DNA from 3 places in the Glutamicibacter sp. V16R2B1 genome. Region 1 is predicted to be linked to each of the others. Evidence: riboswitches for the same ligand, from Rfam matches in the RefSeq annotation. Region 1 holds a riboswitch; each other region holds the start of a gene.
The links. A riboswitch is a leader RNA that binds a small molecule or an ion and turns the genes downstream of it on or off. The one in region 1 is predicted to bind S-adenosylmethionine.
Positions count from the first base shown of each region.

Region 2: another riboswitch for S-adenosylmethionine. It lies ahead of FDN03_RS01765 (methylenetetrahydrofolate reductase); the one in region 1 lies ahead of FDN03_RS04440 (ABC transporter substrate-binding protein).
Region 3: another riboswitch for S-adenosylmethionine. It lies ahead of FDN03_RS14215 (ATP-binding cassette domain-containing protein); the one in region 1 lies ahead of FDN03_RS04440 (ABC transporter substrate-binding protein).

Region 1 is NZ_VATX01000007.1:64,316-70,361, reverse strand. Features, by position in the region: gene FDN03_RS04455 (LLM class flavin-dependent oxidoreductase) at 1-562, shown strand, start outside; gene ggt (gamma-glutamyltransferase) at 654-2,495, opposite strand; gene FDN03_RS04445 (ASCH domain-containing protein) at 2,864-3,328, shown strand; SAM riboswitch class I at 3,724-3,814, shown strand; gene FDN03_RS04440 (ABC transporter substrate-binding protein) at 3,933-5,564, shown strand; gene FDN03_RS04435 (ABC transporter permease) at 5,576-6,046, shown strand, end outside.
Region 2 is NZ_VATX01000004.1:52,591-58,636, forward strand. Features, by position in the region: gene dgt (dGTP triphosphohydrolase) at 91-1,623, opposite strand; gene FDN03_RS01760 (hypothetical protein) at 1,677-2,081, opposite strand; SAM riboswitch class I at 2,446-2,536, shown strand; gene FDN03_RS01765 (methylenetetrahydrofolate reductase) at 2,646-3,566, shown strand; gene metE (5-methyltetrahydropteroyltriglutamate--homocysteine S-methyltransferase) at 3,650-6,001, shown strand.
Region 3 is NZ_VATX01000019.1:44,819-50,864, forward strand. Features, by position in the region: gene FDN03_RS14205 (MetQ/NlpA family ABC transporter substrate-binding protein) at 1-821, opposite strand, end outside; gene FDN03_RS14210 (methionine ABC transporter permease) at 864-1,589, opposite strand; gene FDN03_RS14215 (ATP-binding cassette domain-containing protein) at 1,598-2,407, opposite strand; SAM riboswitch class I at 2,482-2,571, opposite strand; gene FDN03_RS14220 (plasmid pRiA4b ORF-3 family protein) at 2,846-4,219, opposite strand; gene FDN03_RS14225 (exonuclease domain-containing protein) at 4,294-5,292, opposite strand; gene FDN03_RS14230 (hypothetical protein) at 5,598-6,046, opposite strand, start outside.

The sequences.
Region 1 (6,046 bases):
CGCCATGCAGACCATCATCACCGGCCAGGACTCGGCCACCGCGCAGGCGAAGTACGAGGACTACAAGTCCTACGCTGACGTCGAGGGGGCACTGGTGCTGATCTCCGGGTGGATGGGGGTGGACCTCTCGGCCTACGACCCGGACGACGTGATCGGCTCGAACGTGAAGTCCAACGCGATCCAGTCTTCCGTGGAGACCTTCCAGAAGGCCAGCGGCGACGAGGGCTCACCGTGGACCATCCGGCAGCTGGCCGAGTGGGTCGGCGTGGGCGGTTTCGGCCCGATCACCGTCGGTTCGGGCGCCGAGGTGGCCGAGAAGCTGATCGACTGGGTGGACTACACCGACGTGGACGGGTTCAACCTCGCCTACGCGATCACCCCGGGAACCTTTGAGGACATCGTCGAGTATGTGGTTCCCGAACTGCAGGCCCGCGGCGCCTACAAGACCGAGTATGCCGAAGGCTCGCTGCGCAACAAGCTCTTCGGTGCCGGCGACCGGGTCAAGGACACCCACCGCGCCGCCCAGTACAAGATCGCCAACCGCCTGGCTGCCGCCCGCTAGCGGCCAGCGGTGAACAGGGCGGCGCGGCCGCGGAAAAACCCGTCACTGGTCTTTCCGCGGCCGCGCCGCCTTCGGTGTGGATGCGCGGGAGCTACTTGTGCTTCTTGTGTCCCTTCAGCTGCTTCACCACCATCGCCGAGCCGCCCCCGCGCCGGGTCGGTTCGGCCGCGGCGGTCAGCTTGCCCCGCGGGCCGATCTCCACGGCCGCCACCGCACCGATCTCCGCCTGCGGGGTAAAGGAATCCCCGGACGGCACGAACTGGTGGCCGAAGGGCTCCAGCATCCGGGCATCATCGGCAATGAACTCCGGTTCGGCGGTGACCGCGGTAGTGTTGCGCTGTGAGGCGCGCGGCGCGGCAATCGCCTCGGGAAGCTCCATGCCCAGATCCACGCGGTTGACCAGGGTCTGCAGCACCGTGGTGATGATCGTCGAGCCGCCCGGGGAGCCAACCGCCAGCACCGGCTTGCGGTCCTTGAGCACAATGGTCGGCGCCATGGAGGAGCGCGGCCGCTTGCCCGGCTCGATGCGGTTCGGGTCGGCCGGATCGTAGACGGTGGAGAAGTCGGTCAACTCGTTGTTGAGCAGGAACCCGCGGCCCGGCACCACGATGCCCGAACCGCCGGTCTGTTCAATGGTCAGCGTGTAGGACACGACGTTGCCCCACCGGTCGGCCACCGACAGGTGCGTGGTCGAGATGTTCTCCGTGTCCTTCTCCTGCGCCACCACACCGGCTTCGGTGGGGCACCGCCCGTCATAATTGGCGGCATCGCCCGGCGCTACCGGTTTCACGGAGGCGCGCTGCGGATCCAGGGCGCAGGCCCGCTCGGCCCCGAAGAGTCGGTCGGTCAGCTGGCGGGTGGGCACATCGACGAATGCCGGATCCCCGACGTATTTGCCGCGGTCGGCAAACGCCAGGGCGCTGGCCTCCAGGTAGTGGTGCAGCGCGTCGGGTCGCGGCATCGTTGAAAGCTGGAACCGATTCAGGATGTTCAGGGCCTCGCCGACCGTGGTGCCCCCACTGCTGGAGGGGGCCATCCCGTAGACGTCCAGGCCGCGATAGTTCACCCTGGTCGGCTTCTGCTTCACGACCTTGTAGCGTGCCAGGTCCGCGGCGGTCATGTGGCCGGCAGGCACGGGCAGCTCGGTTCCCGGCACCACCGGCGGGGCCTGCACGGTCGCGGCGATCTGCTCGGCGAGCTCACCGCGGTAGAACGAGTTGATGCCACGGCGCGCAATCATGCGATAGGTCTTGGCCAAATCGGGGTTCTTGAACACGGTGCCCACCTTGGGGGCATCCCCTCGGGGAAGGTACAGCTTCCTGGTGGACTCGAAGGCCTCGAACCGCTCCTTGTTATCCAGGGTTTGCTCGCGGAACGTCTCATCCACGACGAAGCCGCGCGTGGCCGTCTTGATGGCCGGCTGCAGGGCCTTTCCCAGGCTCATCGTTCCCCAGCGGTCAAGTGCCTCATCCCAGGTGGCCAGCGTGCCGGGCACGCCCACGGACACCCCGCTGGTCACCAGCTCCGGGGTGAAGGGGTAGGGGCTGCCGGTCTGCGGATCAATGAAGGCGTCGTGGGGCATGGCGGCCGGGGCGGTTTCCCGACCGTCCAGCGTGCTGATCTTCCGGGTGTCGGCGTCGTAGTACATGAAGTAGCCTCCGCCGCCAATGCCAGCGCTGTAGGGTTCGGCGACTCCCAGTGTCGCGGCGGCGGCCACCGCCGCGTCCACGGCGTTGCCGCCGCGGCGCAACACGGAAATCGCCGCGGAAGAGGCCTCCGGGTCGACGGTGGCCACGGCGCCACCGTAACCGGTGGCGGTGGCTTGCTTCTCGGTTTGGCGTGGTTCCGCCTGGGCCGGCGCCAGACTGAGCGCGGTCAAGCCCAACGCCAGGCTGATCGCGCAGGCTGGGGCGCGAAGTGATCGTGGGTGCACAGCTACCCGCTCCTTGGGGGTTGATGGGTTCTGACCCCCTCAAGCTAGGCGAAGTGCACCACATCCAATGGAAGTGAGACGCATCACATTCCAAAAGTTGTGGTTGCCCTGAGGAACCGGCTTTCGGCGCAGTGCCTCCGGGGCGGGGCAGTCCTTCGGAGAGGAGCCAGCGGTTTCTGCGCACGAAGCACCATATGCCTTTCCCGCCGATTTTTGCGCGCAACCTTGGTTCCGGGCAGAGGCAATGAAAGGCCCCTGTGCAGCGCCGGCCCATGGCGGAAAGCACTAGGCTTGGGGCCATGGATTCCTCGGCCTCCCGGCTCCCGCCGGTCGACCTCGCGCGGGCAAGACAATTGTGGGGCGACTATGTGCTTTGGGCAGGGGGCGGGGTCCTGCGACCCGAGGTGTTGCCTGTCGTTGACTACTTCGGGGACAGTCCCGCATTGGCCGATGCGTTGCTGCGCGCAGTTTCCGACGGGGATAAGCGCGCAACCTCGAGCCTGGAGAACGAGTACACGGCAAGCGGTGAACCGTTGCCGGAGGCAGGCGCCTATTGGCTAGCCTGCGATTCCACCGGTACGGCGCGTCTCATCCTGCAGACCACCGAGGTCACCTTGGCGGCCTTTGACCACGTGGACGCCGATTTCGCCTTTGCCGAAGGGGAGGATGACCGCTCGTTGGCCAGCTGGCGCCGCGAGCATGAGAAGTACTGGCGTCGCACCCAGCGGGCTGCTGGACACCAATGGGATCCGACCCTGACGTCGCAGCCGGGTTTCCGGGTCGTGCTTGAGCGTTTCGTTGTCGCCTGGCCTATGGGCCCCGGCAGGGCGTAGCCCCCAGCGGTTTTTCCGCGCCGGTGGATCTGCCGGCTCGTGGATGAGGAATCTGCACAGGGTTTCACAGGGCTCCAACTGCGGGACAAGGCCAAGCCGGCCCGGCCCTGCGGCTGCTGCACGGTACTGCCCCCGGTCCGCGGAGGCGTGTAAAACCCGCGCCACCCACTACAGCGGGCGCGGTGGCACCGGCGCCACCCTGCCGGAGGAATTGTCAAGGATCTGCGGTTTTCGCCTTCACACAATGACTTACCGGCGCGTGTGACCCCATTGTTACGGTGCTGCCGAGCCTTTGTCGCCTCCTCGGTGGCGATGTGACGTCGATGTTTCGTCATGGTTGGTCACATGAATGTCCCCGCCGCACACTGAAATCACCCGGAACACCCACCGGAACAACACCATCCAGAGCGACTGAGAGACCTGGCTCGTTGACGTCGCAGCAACCACCCCGACGGGGAGCGGTGCTAAGGCCAGGACCGATGGAGATTGCTAGATTTCGCAACGGTCCCCGCACACGGGCGGATGTCTGCCTGTTTTGCCTCCCTTCGCGGGAGGGACCTGAATTCAGCGTGCTCCTCGGGCTAAACCGAGAGGAACACGGATTATGCGGCCACCACGTTTGGCGCTGAAAGCCACCGCACTGCTTGCGGCCCTGGGGCTGTCGTTGACCGCATGCGGCGGCAGCGGCGCGGCAAGCCCGAACACCGAGTCGGCACAGCCAGCCGGCGACCCGGTGCAGGGTGGAACCCTGACCTACGCCGAGGTCACCCCCATCGACAACTGGCAGACCCAGGCGGCCCGGTTCTACGAGAAGGCCAACGTGCTGAACTCGGTGCTGGACCGGCTGACCTATTTTGACGCCGAGCAGGGCAAGCTGGTGGGGTGGATCGCCAGTGACTTCACCTCCAACGAGACCAAGACCCAGTACACGTTCACCATTCGTGACGGGGTGACGTTTTCCAACGGCACCGCACTGGATGCCAAGGCCGTCAAGGCGAACCTGGACGCGCTGGGACTGGGCATCAAGGATGCGCAGATCCAGCCGAACGTGGATTTCTCGGCGTACAAGTCCTCCAAGGTGCTGGACGGGAACAAGGTCCAGGTCACCCTGAAGCGTCCGGACGCCAACTTCCTGCGCGCCACCTCCTCGGTGACCGCCGGGCTGGTGGCCCCCGAAACGCTGAAGCTGGACAACGCCGGGCAGTCGGCGATCTCCAAGATCGTGGGTTCCGGACCGTTCGTCTTCGCCTCGGAAAAGCCCGATGAGGAAGTGGTGTTCAGCGCCCGCGACGACTACGCCTGGGCTCCGCAGGGTGCCCAGAACCCGGGGGCTCCCTACCTGGATGAGCTGGTCATCAAGTACCTGCCGGAGGTTGCACACCGTGCCGGAGCCGCCCAGTCCGGGCAGGTGGACCTGGTTCGGGGATTGCAGCCGGTGGATGAGCAGGTGCTGAAATCCGGCGGCGGCCAGGTGTTCGCCGCGCAGGGCGTGGATTTGACCACCAACAACGCCTCGGTGCGCATTGGCTCCGGGCAGCTGGCCGACGCCAAGGTCCGCCAGGCGCTGCAGGTGGGCATCGACCGCCAGGCGCTGAAGGACACCGTGCTTTCGGACAGCTATGTGATTTCCGCATCGATTCTGAACCACAAGGCCCCGGGCTTCGTGGACTTCTCCGCGGAATTGGCCTACGACCCGGCGCGGTCCAAGGAGCTGCTGGATGAGGCCGGCTGGGTTCCGGGACCGGACGGGATCCGGCAGAAGGACGGGAAGAAGCTGGAGGTCACCGTCGCCTCCTCGAACAACTCGGTGGTCATCAAGCCGGCCTTCGAACTTATTGAGCAGCAGTGGCGCGAGATCGGGGTCAAACTGGTGAACCGGGCAGCGGACAACACGTTCCTGACCAGTGCCCTGGTCGATGACAAGGTCGAATTCTTCGGCACCCGGCAGTTCGCCTACGGCGGGCTGGGGCCGGTCTTCGGGCCGGCGAACAACACCCAGACGCTGAACGCGGACGAAGAGTTGAACGAACTGTTCACCCGGGAACAGGCGGCCACCACCGAGCAGGAGCACCTGAAGCTGATCGGTGAGGAACAGCGTGCCCTGGTGCTGGACAAGGCCCTGACCCTGGTGCTGTGGGATGAGGTCCAGGTCTACGGCGCGCATTCGGGCACCCACGTCGACTTCACCTCCGGCACCGCCCCGATCTTCCAGGGCGCCTGGAAGAGCGGCAAGTAGGGGAGGGAAGCATGGGCGGATACATTGCCAAGCGCGTTGGCCAGGCCCTGCTGGTCATCTGGCTGGCCTACACCGCGGTTTTCCTGGCGGTGCAGGCCCTGCCGAATGACCCGGTGACCATCTTCCTGTCCACCGACGCCGCCGCGGACCCGGCCACCATCGCACAGCTGAAGGCCCACTACGGCTATGACCAACCGCTGATCACCCAATACCTGGGGCAGCTGGGCGCGCTGCTGCGCGGGGACCTGGGCTACTCGCTGTCCTCCGGGGCGCCGGTGGCCGCCCGGATCGGGGAGGTCATCGGATCCACCCTGGTCCTGGCCGGCAGCGCCTTCGTGCTGGCCGTCCTGCTGGCGGTGGCCCTGGTGGCCGCGGCCACCCTGGCCCGTGGTGAGCGGCTGCGCCGGGCGCTGTTGAACCTGCCGCCGCTGTTCATTTCAATCCCGGTGTTCTGGCTGGGCCTGGTGCTGCTGCAGCTGCTG
Region 2 (6,046 bases), on a different contig from region 1:
AGCCCTGCCGCCGCGCCAATCCCCGCAGGCAATGTGACCGACAGGGGCTGCCTGAAGGTTGGGCGCGTTCGGCAGCGACCGGGCCGGGTGCTAGAGTCCGCGGCCCACTTCCCAGATCCCTTCCGAGGTTCCGGTCAGCAGCGCGTTGACCGACACCGCCTGCGCGTCGGTGAAGGAGGCGATATAGTCCACGATCGCCCGGGCCTGGCCCAGGCGCTGGACCTCTCCGTCCCCGGCCGGCCCAAAGCGCTGGGGCTCCATGGCCCGCAGCTGGCGGTACTCCTCGGTGGCGGCCTCCACCGAATCCAGCAGCCGGCGCGGGGCGCGGGAGGCGTCGTCCGGGTCATTCAGCCAGGCTTTGAACCCCTCGGCCAGCGAGGAGATGATCCGGGTCTGCCCGCGCTGGTAGACCGCCAAATCCGAGCGGTCCAGCACGAAGCGCGAGTGCACGAACTTGAGCACCACCACATCATGCCAGGCAGCGTCCGCGAGCCGGACGTGGCCGCTGCGGACCACCGGGGTGCGTTCCACCGCGATCGAGGCCTGCAGCCGGTCAATCCAGCGCCGGGTGAAGCCGGTGACCGCCCGGTCCGCCTCCAGCCCGCCGTTGTACGGCACCGCCAGCAGCCCCTCCACCAGGTCGTGTTCCACCCGTTCCACCGAGTCGCGGAACGCCTCCGGGCAGGCGACCCACGGGTCCTTGGCCAGCAGCCGGCGCCAGGTGCGCTCCAGCGCGTGACCCGGGCGGCGCATGTCCAGTTCCCCTTCGGGGATTTCGGCCAGGGAGCGCGAATGGTTCAGCCAGGCCCGCAGCTCGGCGGAGACCGTGGTGTACTGCAGCACCCCGGCCCGGTAGAAGTCATCCAGGTCGTGCACGGCATAGGCGATGTCGTCGGCGATGTCCATGACCGAGCATTCCAGGGTCTGCTGGTGGGTGGCGATGCGCGGGAACACGGAGAGCACATCGTGCATCTCGGCGATCTCGATGTCATAGCAGGAGAACTTCGCCGCCCCGGCCCCCGAATGGTTCCCGGCCCCGCGCGGCAGGTCCTGCGGGGAGCGCAGCGGCTGGTTCAGCCATTCGTTGCGCGACCACGGGTACTTCAGCACCCCGGCGCGCACCGCCCGGGTCAGGTTCAGCCCGCGGGCGGTGGCGTCGCAGCTGTCCAGGGCGGTGAGGATGCGAAAGGTCTGGGCGTTGCCCTCAAACCCGTCGGGCAGCCCCAGGCTCTGCCGCGCCACCCGGTCCAGCTCCTGCTCACCCAGGTGCCCAAACGGCGGGTGGCCCAGGTCGTGGGCGGCGGCCGCGGCCTGCACCACCACCGGGTCGCAGCCGCCCAGCTCCTCCACCAGCTGTTGGGTGCGCGGATCCGAGTTGCGCAGCCCGATCGCGATCGAGCGGGCCACGGCCGACACCTTCAGCGAATGGGTCAGTCGGTTGTGCACCACGGTGCCGGCCCCGGCCTGCGGGATCACCTGGGTGACCGCGGAGAGCCGGGAAAAGTAGGGGGAGAAGCGGATCCGCTCAATGTCCACACGGAACTCGTCCTCATCGGGGCGTGCAGCTTCGCTGATGGCGCGCTCGCGCCCGCCGCTTAGGTGGGTCTTCTGCCTGGCATTCATCGTAGTCACCAGCCTAGATGATGCACCGGCCGCGGTCCGGGAAGCGTGCGGGGTCATGCCCCGGCCCGCCGATCCAGCGGGCGGGCCGGGCGGCGCAGCAGCAGCGCACCGAGGGTGAACCCGATGTACACCAGCGCGGCCAGGAAGGACTGGGTCCCGAAAAACCAGCTCAGCTGCCCGTACCAGCTCAAGAGCACACAGCCGGCGGCGGTGAGCACCACCAGCCCGGCGGCCGGCCAGCGCCGGGGCAACTCCTCCAGCACCCGGCCCTGCACTGCCAGCAGCAGCCTGTAGACCAGTAGGCAGGCCCCGGTCAGCACCAGCAGGCCGCTGACCGTGCCGCCGTACTGCACCTGCTGGCGCAGCGGCTGCAGGAGGCGCGAATACAGCATCGGCAACACCAGCGAGGCGACCAGGCACAGCACCACGGTCAAGGACAGGCGGATTGCGGTGTACATTGCGGCTCCTTGGCACCGGTTCGGCCCCTGCGCCCGCGGCCCCTGCCGGCGCACCCAGTGGCCGAAGACTTTCATCCTTTCCCGGAGTGTAGGTGATCGGCCGGGCTTTGGCACGGGCCGCACGGCGCGTCATCACCGCGTCACACAAAGCCGCCCGGCGCAACACTTCAGCGGCCCTGCCCCCCGGTGCGCCCCCGGCAACCCGGGGAAAACCGGTCACCGCCCACGCGTCACACTGCGGGCGTAAGAATCGCGTCATCTTAACGTTCACGCGTCACATGACGGGGTGGGACGGCGGATGACGCGGCGCGGCCCGGCGTGCTTGCGCCGCCGCCGGGCCCTGGCGAACGATGGAATCACCAACAACCCATCAAGAGCGGCTAAGAGATCTGGCTCGACGACGCCGCAGCAACCACCGGGAAACCGAAAGGTGCTAATGCCAGAAACGATGGAGCAGTACCGTCCGATCCGCCCCGGCCGCCGCGCCGGGCCCGGCCGCTGCCGGCCGCACCCCAGGGTGCGGGTCACGGTGCACTGCCTCGTCGCTGACACGAGGAGGAACACATGCCCGGTTCGGTGGCCCCACCGTCCCTGTCCTACGAGCTCTACCCGCCGGTGAACCGCGAGGTGGCCGAGTCGGTCTACCACAGCATCGAGCAGCTGGCCGACACCAGCCCGGACTACGTCTCGGTCACCTATTCGGGCACCCCGGCCCGCCGCGCCCAGTCCCTGGCGCTGATCGAACACCTCGTCACCCAGACCAAGCTGCGCCCGCTGGCGCACTTGACCTGTGTGGGGGAGTCGGCGCAGTCGCTGCGCGTGCTGATCCGCCACTTCATCGCCCTGGGGGTGCGCGGGGTGCTGGCGCTGCGCGGTGACCTGCCGCAGGACCCGCAGGGCTGGCGCGGTGAATTCCCGTTCGCCCGCTACCTGATCGAGCTGATCCGCCAGGTGGAGGACGAACACGCCGCCTCCCTGGCCGGGGGCCGGCTGGGGGTGGGGGTGGCCGCCTACCCGCACCGCCACCCCGAGTCCCCGAGCTTCGAGCACGACATCGAGGTGCTGCTGGGCAAGCAGCGCTCCGGGGCGGACTATGCGATCACCCAGGTCTACTTCCAGCCCGAGGACTACCGGGGGCTGCTCGCCGCGGCCCGCCGCGCCGGGGTGTGCATCCCGATCATCCCCGGCATCATCCCGCTCAATTCGCTGCGCCGGCTAAACCGGCTGGCGGCGCTGACCGGGGTGCAGCCGGACCCGATCCTGGCCCACGCGCTGCAAAGCGCGACCAGCGACGCCGAACGCCACCGCATCGGGGTGCGCTGGGCGGTGGACCTGGCCCGGGCGGCGTTCGATGACGGGGCCCCGGGGCTGCACCTGTACACGTTCAACGACCACCGCGGCAGCCTGGACGTGATCGAGCAGCTGCAGCTGCCCGGCGCCCGCAGCACCTTGGCCCAATCCTGGGCCGCCCACAGCGGGGCCTAGGCGCCCGCTTCCACCGACGAACCACCGAATTGCCCAACGACCCGGCCGGGCACCCCGGCCCGGCAGAAAACTAGGAGAACACCATGAGCAAGCAGCACTTCCCGCAGGCCAGCATCCTCGGCTACCCGCGCATCGGCCGGCGCCGCGAACTGAAAAAGGCGCTGGAGGCGCACTGGGCCGGCACCCTGACCGAGCAGCAGCTGCACGAGCGGGCCTTTGCCGTGCAGCAGCAGAACCTGGAACGCCTGGTGCAGCTGGGGCTTGACCCGGCGAACGGCTCCCTGCCCGGGGACCACGCCTACTACGACCAGGTGCTGGACACGCTGGTGGCGCTCGGGGCGGTGCCCTCCCGCTTCGCCGAGGTGCTCAGCGCCCCGCTGAGCACCGCCGACGCCTTCACGCTGGCCCGCGGTGACGCGCAGCGCGCCCCACTGGAAATGACCAAGTGGTTCGACACCAACTACCACTACCTGGTCCCGGAGCTCGGCGAGCGCACCACCCTGCGCGCCAACCCCGCCGGGCTGCTGGAGAACTTCACCGCCCACGCCCGGGCCGGGCACACCATCCGCCCCACCCTGGTCGGCCCGATCAGCTTCCTGCTGCTGGCCAAGGCCGAGGAGGGCGCCGCCCGCTCCGGGTTCACGCCGCTGCACCGGATCGATGAGCTCGTCGAGGTCTACGCCCAGCTGCTGGCCGAGCTGGCCGCCGCCGGGGTGGGCTGGGTGCAGCTCGATGAGCCGGCCCTGGTCACCGAGGCCGGTGCCCGGCACGCGGTGCCCGGCGGCCTGGCCGAACGCGTGTACCGCCAGCTGTCCTCCGGCCCGCGCCCGGCGCTGCTGGTCACCACCGGGTACGGCACCGCCGGGCAGCTCACCCGCCCCGGTGAGGGCCTGGGGGTACTGGCCCGGGCCGGGGTGGACGCGGTGCAGGTGGACCTGGTGCGCGGGGTGGCCCCGCAGCCCGAATTCCTTGGCCAGCTGCAGGGCACCACCGTGGTGGCCGGGATCGTGGATGCCCGCAATGTGTGGCGCAACCACCTGGGCGCCTCGCTGATCGCGCTGCGCGCCCTGCGCCAGGCGGTGACCGCCGCCGGCGGACGCCTGGCGGTGGGCACCGCCACCTCGCTGCTGCACGTGCCGCACGATGTGGCCCTGGAGGGGAACCTGCCCGAGGGGCTGGCCGACTGGCTGGCGTTCGCGGACCAGAAGGTCAGCGAGGTGCTCACCCTGGCCACCGGCCTGGAGCACGGGGAGGATGCGATCGCCCGCGAACTGGTGGCCACCGAGCGGGCGCTGGCCGCCCGCGCCGCCTACCCGGGCACCACGGTGCCGGAGGTGCGTGAACGCCTGGCCGGGCTGGGTGAGCAGGACCTGCAGCGCCCGGATGAGCAGCAGCGCGCCGCCGCGCAGCGGGCGGGCCTGCAGCTGCCGCTGCTGCCCACCACCACCATCGGCTCCTTCCCGCAGACCGCTGAGGTGCGCGCCGCCCGGGCCGCCCACACCGCTGGCACCCTGGACGACCAGGGCTACCGCCGGTTCGTGGAGCAGGAGATCGCCCGGGTGATCGCGCTGCAGGAGGAGCTGGGGCTGGATGTGCTGGTGCACGGGGAAGCCGAACGCAACGACATGGTGCAGTACTTCGCGGAGAACCTCGACGGGTTCGCGGTCACCGAGCACGGCTGGGTGCAGTCCTACGGTTCACGCGCCACCCGCCCCTCGATCCTCTTCGGCGACGTCACCCGCCCGGCGGCGTTCACCGTGCCCTGGATTTCCCACGCCGCCTCGCTGACCGACAAGCCGGTCAAGGGCATGCTCACCGGGCCGGTGACGATCCTGGCCTGGAGCTTCGTGCGCGATGACGTGCCGCTGCAAACCAGTGCCCGGCAGGTGGCGCTGGCGCTGCGCGATGAGATCCAGGACCTGCAGCAGGCCGGGATCCGCATCATCCAGGTCGACGAGCCGGCGCTGCGTGAACTGCTGCCGCTGCGTGCCGCCGCCCAGCCGGAGTACCTGCGCTGGAGCGTGGACGCGTTCCGCCTGGCCACCGGCGGGGCGGCGGCCGGCACCCAGATCCACACCCACCTGTGCTATTCGGAGTTCGGTGAGGTGATCGGCGCGATCGACGCGCTGGGCGCGGACGTGACCTCCATCGAGGCGGCCCGCTCGGCGATGGAGGTGACCGCGGACCTGAAGTCCTTCGGCTACCGCCGCGGCATCGGCCCGGGCGTGTACGACATCCACTCCCCGCGGGTGCCCTCCCAGCAGGAGATCGCCGAGCTGATCGGCACCGCCCTGGATTCGGTGGACCGCCAGGCGCTGTGGGTGAACCCGGACTGCGGGCTGAAGACCCGCGGCTATGCCGAAACCACCGCCTCCCTGGCCAACCTGGTCGCCGCCGCCCGGCAGGTGCGCGCCGACCAGCTGGCCGCGATCTAACCCCGCGCACCACCACCGGTACGCACCAGCACGAGTAAAGGAGCC
Region 3 (6,046 bases), on a different contig from region 1:
GTGGGCAGTGCGCCGTCGAGGTAGTCTTCGTACCATTCGCGCACCTCATCGGAATGGTAGGCGGCTTCCAGGGCCTTGCCCTTCTCGGTCTCCATGAAACCGGGTTTTGCCGCCACCAGGTTGTTGTAGGGAAGGGCGTCCTCCTCTTCCTCAAACAGCAGCGCATCCTGCGGGGTCAGCCCGATCTCCCCGCCGAGCCTCACAAACAGGAAGCCGGCATCCACGTCGGGCAGGGTCTTGGACAGCGACTGCTGGTCCACCTCAACGAAGGAGAAGTTCTTGGGGTTCTCCAGGATGTCGTTCTGCGAAAGGTGGATGACGCTCTTGCCCTCGGTGATCTTCAGCAGCCCCTCCTTGGCCAGCAGGGCCAGGGCCCGGCCGTTGTTCGAGGGATCCACCGGGATGGCGATCTTGGCCCCATCGGGCAGTTCCTTCGCCGACTTGTGCTTGGTCGAGTACAGCCCGGCCGGTGAACCGTACATGTAAAAGGCCGGGTCCACCTCGATGTTCTGATCCGCCGTGAACTGCTCCAGGTAGGCTGCGTGCTGGAAGAAATTCGCGTCATAATCACCGTTCGCCACCACGTGGTTGGGCTGGACAATGTCGGTGACGTAGGTCGCCTGCACATCCCATCCCTGTTCCTCCAGGATGCGCTCGGCGATCTTTGTGGGCTCCTGGGTGGGCGCCGATTCGGTGACGATCAGTTTGATGGTCTTGTCGTTCCCGGCATTGACATTGCCGGTCAAACCGCATGAAGCCAGCAGACCGGTGACGGCCAAGGCGGCTGCTGAGGTGATGATCCTGCGACGAGTCAGTGACATGGTGTTCCTTTGAAGTAGTGAAGGTGAAGTAACGGGTGCTGGCTATCGTTTGTCGTAGCGCCGGGCCAGCGCCGTGCCGGAGACCTGCACCAGGTGCACCAGCGCGATCATCAGCACGATGGCCAGGAGCATGACACCGGTCTCGTAGCGGTAGTAGCCGTAGCGGATGGCGAAGTCGCCAATCCCTCCCCCGCCAACCAGCCCTGCCATGGCCGAGTAGGAGATGAAGGAGACGGTCATGATGGTGATCGAGCCAAACAGCGCCGGCCGGGCCTCCACCAGCAGGACGTCGCGGATGATCTGCCCGCGGGTGGCGCCCATGGCATTGGCGGCTTCAACGACGCCCGACCCCAGCTGGGTGATGTTCTGTTCCACGAAGCGGGCAAAATAGGGAATCGCGTTGATGGTCAGCGGGACAATCACCGCGGCGGTACCCACCGTTGTTCCGACGATGAACCGGGTGACCGGGATGATCGCGATCAGCAGGATCAGGAACGGGAAGGAGCGGATGGTGTTCACTGCACCGTCGACGATGCGGTGCAGCCGCGGTCGGGACCGCAGGCCCTGCGGTGACATGGAATAGAGCCAGATTCCCAAGGGGGTACCGATCAGGATCGCCAGGGGAATGGAGACCAGCAGCATCGCCAGGGTCTGGCCGATCGCGACGCCGATCTCGGGTCCCAGTTCCAGCAGGCGGTCAATGCTGAAGGTGGCCACTGCGCCGTTGCTGCTCGCAGCGGCCGCAAGCGGAAGATAGATTGTGCTCAAGACGTCTCCTAGGATGCGGCAGCCGACAGCTGCGGGGTGCGGTGTTCTTCATGGCCGGTGGGGCGCTGCAGGACGATCTCGTCACTGATCAGGTAGCGTCCGATCGCGGTATGCGGGCTGAAACCCGGTTGCCTCAACTCGGCCAGGTCAAACTGTTCAACCAGCCGCCCGTCCTCCATTACCGCCACGTTGTCGGCGATGGCCTTGACCACGTTCATTTCGTGGGTGACGATCACGGTGGTGATTCCCAGGTTGGCGTTGATGTCCAGCAGGTATTGGAGTACCGAGGCGGTAGTGCGCGGGTCAACGGCGCTTGTGGGTTCGTCGCACAAAAGCACCTTGGGCTGCGTGGCCAGGGCGCGGGCGATGGCCACGCGCTGCTTTTGGCCGCCGGAGAGCTGGGCCGGATAGGAATGGATCTTGTCGGCCAGGTCCACAATGGCCAACGCCTCCTGGGCCTTCGCTCTCCGTTGGCGGGCGGGAACCCCGGCAAACTTGAGCGAGAGCTCCACATTTTGGGCGGCAGTGCGGTTATTGAGCAGGTTGAAGTGCTGGAAGATCATGCCGATTTGATGGCGTTCGCGCCGCAGCTCTTCCTCTGAAAGTTCGGTCAATTCCACGCCGCCAACTTGGACCGAACCGCTGTCCGGGCGCTGCAGGAGATTGATGTTGCGGATCAGGGTCGATTTTCCCGCTCCCGAGAAACCGATAATTCCTTGGATCGAGCCCTGGGGAATGTCCAGGGACACGTTGTCCACGGCCGTAAAAGCGTCGCTGCCGGTGCCGAAGCTTGTCGATACGTTGCGCAGGCTGATCATGTGTACTCCTCGTCTTTACCGCGACGAAGCGTCCCGGCCGCGCAGCCTCACTGAGGAGGGGTCAGCCAGGAAATTCTCCATCGTTTCTGGCAGTAGCACCGTGCCCCAGGGGGTGGTTGCCGCGACGTCGTAGAGCCAGATCTCTCGGCCGCTCTGGATGGTTTGAAGGTCATCGCCTTCGTTGTCCACCAGTCTGGCGCAGGGATGGAGAACGGCTCAAAGGGCAGGTCACAAGCTGCAATGATCAGTCTTATGGCGACATTTCGGGCGTCACATCCCGTCATCTTCCGCTTCTGTGACGACATGTGAATCGACGGATGAGGCGGATTCCAGATTCTGGGCACACCAAAGCCATAATGCACGGCCCATTAGGGGCCGCAGGCCAACAGCGTAGTCAGGCGGTGGACCGGTTCGTCTCTCGCCCCGTTACGGCGCGCCTCAGGACACGGGAGCCTGCAGCACCATCCGCGCGAATTCGTCCACGTGTTCCTGGGCAGGCTTTGAGAAGTAGCCCCCGGAGTCGCGTCGGTGCCACCGGGCGAGCTCCTCAAACAGGTGGGCGAGAGTACTGCGGTGCACGACCGCATGGCGCCCCAACGGCTGACCCAGCGGCCCCATCCGGTAACCCAGCAAGTTCATGACCTCGGTGATGTAGTCGGACGCCGCGTCGCTCAGCGCCTCGATCCCGGCGGCCCGGCACAACCAGTAGGCGATGGTGCCATCGCGCAGGCCCTCATCCTTTTCCGCCGTGTTGATGGCGTTGAGCAGATGGCGGGCGAGGCGCTGTTCATCCCCGGCCAGTTCATTGCCCTTTTTCGTGGCGAGCACACGCCCGCGGTAGACCCGCACCAGTCCGGCCATGCGCGCCACCTCACGCAAGTGGGCCACCGTATGCATCGAGTGTTCACGCTTGCGGGAGGAGGATTCGTAGTCGATGCCCTCCCACTGCAGGCGGTTCACCAGTTCCGCCACGGCCTTCGGGTTCATCCAGCTGGCGGGGGTGAGCTTGATGCCTTCGCCCTGGGCCAGCTCAATGAGCACCTGGAAAGGCCGAACTATCTCCGTGAAGAACCATTCGGGAATCGGCGCCCCCTCCGCCGCGTCGGTGATTCCGGCCTCGCTGGCCAGGATCAGCGCGTAGCGCCGTACCCCCGAGGGCTTGGCGCGCAGCCACTGGCCGAAGACCGAGTCTCCCGAGACGAGGCTGAAGTACAGTTCCAGCTCGCGGTTCGCCGCCTGCTGGTTGTAGGTCAGCGGGTCGAAGTCGAGCTCATCGCCGGAGCGCCAGCGCAGCCAGTCGATGGTTTCCTGCTGCTCCTCGGTGGGCTGTTCGGCGTGGAACTCCTCCAGCTTGTCGTACCAGCCCGATAATCCTCCGCTGTCTTCCACCGGCGCCCGCATTTCCCCCTCGAGCACCCGGGCGGCGCACTGCTCGTCCGGGCAGGGGGTTGATGATTCGAGGGTCAGACGGTGCGTCCAGTTGTCCCCGAAGTCGTACACGTAGAACAAGGTTCCCGGGTTGACCGCCAGGGCCTGGCCGAGTGTGGTGCCCTCCTGCGGCTGGCCCTCCAGCTCCTCGTCCAGGGCAAGCTGGTCATACCAGCTGGTTCCGGTCTGTGGCTTGCCCCATCCCTGGGTGGGGTCCGCGCTGTGGAAGGACTGCAGGTGGCTGTTGTCCCAGCCCATGGCGATCTGGATGATGTCACCGGCAGCGGCCAGGTCCAGGTCGGCCGGAATCTGGATGCGCCGCCAGATCAGCGGCTGGGATTCCATCAATTCAATGCGCAGCGTCAGCAGGTCGCGAGAAGTCATAGACCCATCGTTGCAGATCAGCGGACTGGAGCGAAGACTGCGGGAGGATCAGTCGCGCCGCGTCCCGCGGCAGATTACTGCAGGGCGAAGCCTTCGACCAGCTGCATGAATTCGCCCTCGGAAATGATCTCCACCTTCTGCCCGGCGGCACGCAGGCGCAGCACGTGCTTGGCCTTGTTGGTCAGCCGGCCATTGGCCAGGTCCTCGGGGACAAAGCCGTCCCCGACCACCAGCGCGGTCGTGGCGCGGGTAACCCGCGAGGCGGTCTGTGCGCCACGGGCGGCGGCCCATTCCTTGGCCTGGGGCCGCGGCACGCCCAGGTTCCCGGTGAACACCACGGTTTGCCCGAACAACGGGTGGCTGGCATCGGCCTCCAGGTTCGGCGCCGGGTTGTCCCCCTCCTGCGGCCAGAACGCGAACGCGTCGCGCGGGGGCATGGCATTACCGCGGGCCAGCCAACCCTGCGCGTCACGCATGGCCCGGGAAATCTCATCGCCCGGCTGCCAGGGACGGGTCAGGCCCAGCGGCACCGAGTAGTGTTCGGCAGTGTTGTGCACGGTGGGGGTTTGGCCGCGTTCGGCGATATCGATCATGGCCCAGGCGCAGGCTTCGGCGTCGGCGAGCGCCTCGTGGTGGTTTTCGATCGGGTGCCCGGCTTCCTCGGCCACGAACGGCAGCGAATAGCTGGGAAGGTCATAGGCCTTGCGGGAGAGCTTCACGGTGCACAGGTGCTGGATCTGCGGGACCGACAGTTCGCTGGCCTCGGCCGCGGCCCGGATCACCCCGGAGTCGAACGCCGAGTTGTGCGCGACCAGCACGTCATCCCCGACGAACTGCAGCAGGTCGGTCAGCTTCTCGCCAATGCGCGGGGCGGTGGCCACCATGTCCTCGGTGATGTGGTGGATCGAGACGTTGCGCGGGTCGAAGTGGTCGAAACCGGCCGGCGGCTTGAGCAGCCACTGCTCGGTTTCCACGATGCGCCCGCCACGCACCTTGATCAGCCCGACCGAACAGGCCGACCCGATGAATCCATTTGCCGTCTCAAAATCAACTGCGGTGAAGTCCAAAGCCACATATTCACTGTACTCCGCTTTCCCGACCGAACGGTTCAGGCCGGACACCCACGGGCCCGCGGAAGCGGTCCAAGATCACCGTTACCAGGTACGTGCTCAGGGTAAATCCTCCGCAGTGACTCGCGGATTTATTGGGGCCGCGCGCTTGGGAGCATGACCCGTGCCCGCTCTGTGCCGCAGCCAGCGCCCCGACACGATCTCACAGTCTGCACGCCGTCGGCAACCTCCGGGGCATTCCTGGGTCCGGACGGCGCTGGGCCCCGCACGCCTTCGCGGGGTGCGGGGCCCGGGTGGGGCCGGTGGTTTTAGGCGCTGGCCCTGCGCAGGGTGAGGTAGGAGGCCCCGGCCATCAGCACGGCGACCGCGCCGGCGCCAAGCACCACTCCCCCGGCGGTCCAGGTGACGGCCCAGCTCCAGAACTGGCCCCACCGCTCGCCCAGCGTCATGTAGAACACCGTGCCCAGCACCAGCACGCCCAGGCCGATGAAGAACACCAGCAGCCCTGTGGTGCGCCAGCGCAGGTAGATGGTGGAGACCCAGAAGCCGATCATGAACAACAGCACCATCAGCGCGAAGTAGAACATGATCTGGATGAACCAGTTGTTCTCCGCCACCCACTCCAGGGCGAAGAACCGCCCGTTCAGCCACCACCCGTTCGTGGCCTGCTCCACCAGGCCCATCAGGTAGTAGAAGCTGGAGAGCACCAGCGCGCACAGCCCGAACAGGGCCAGGGTGCCCAGGTAGAAGCTGCGCC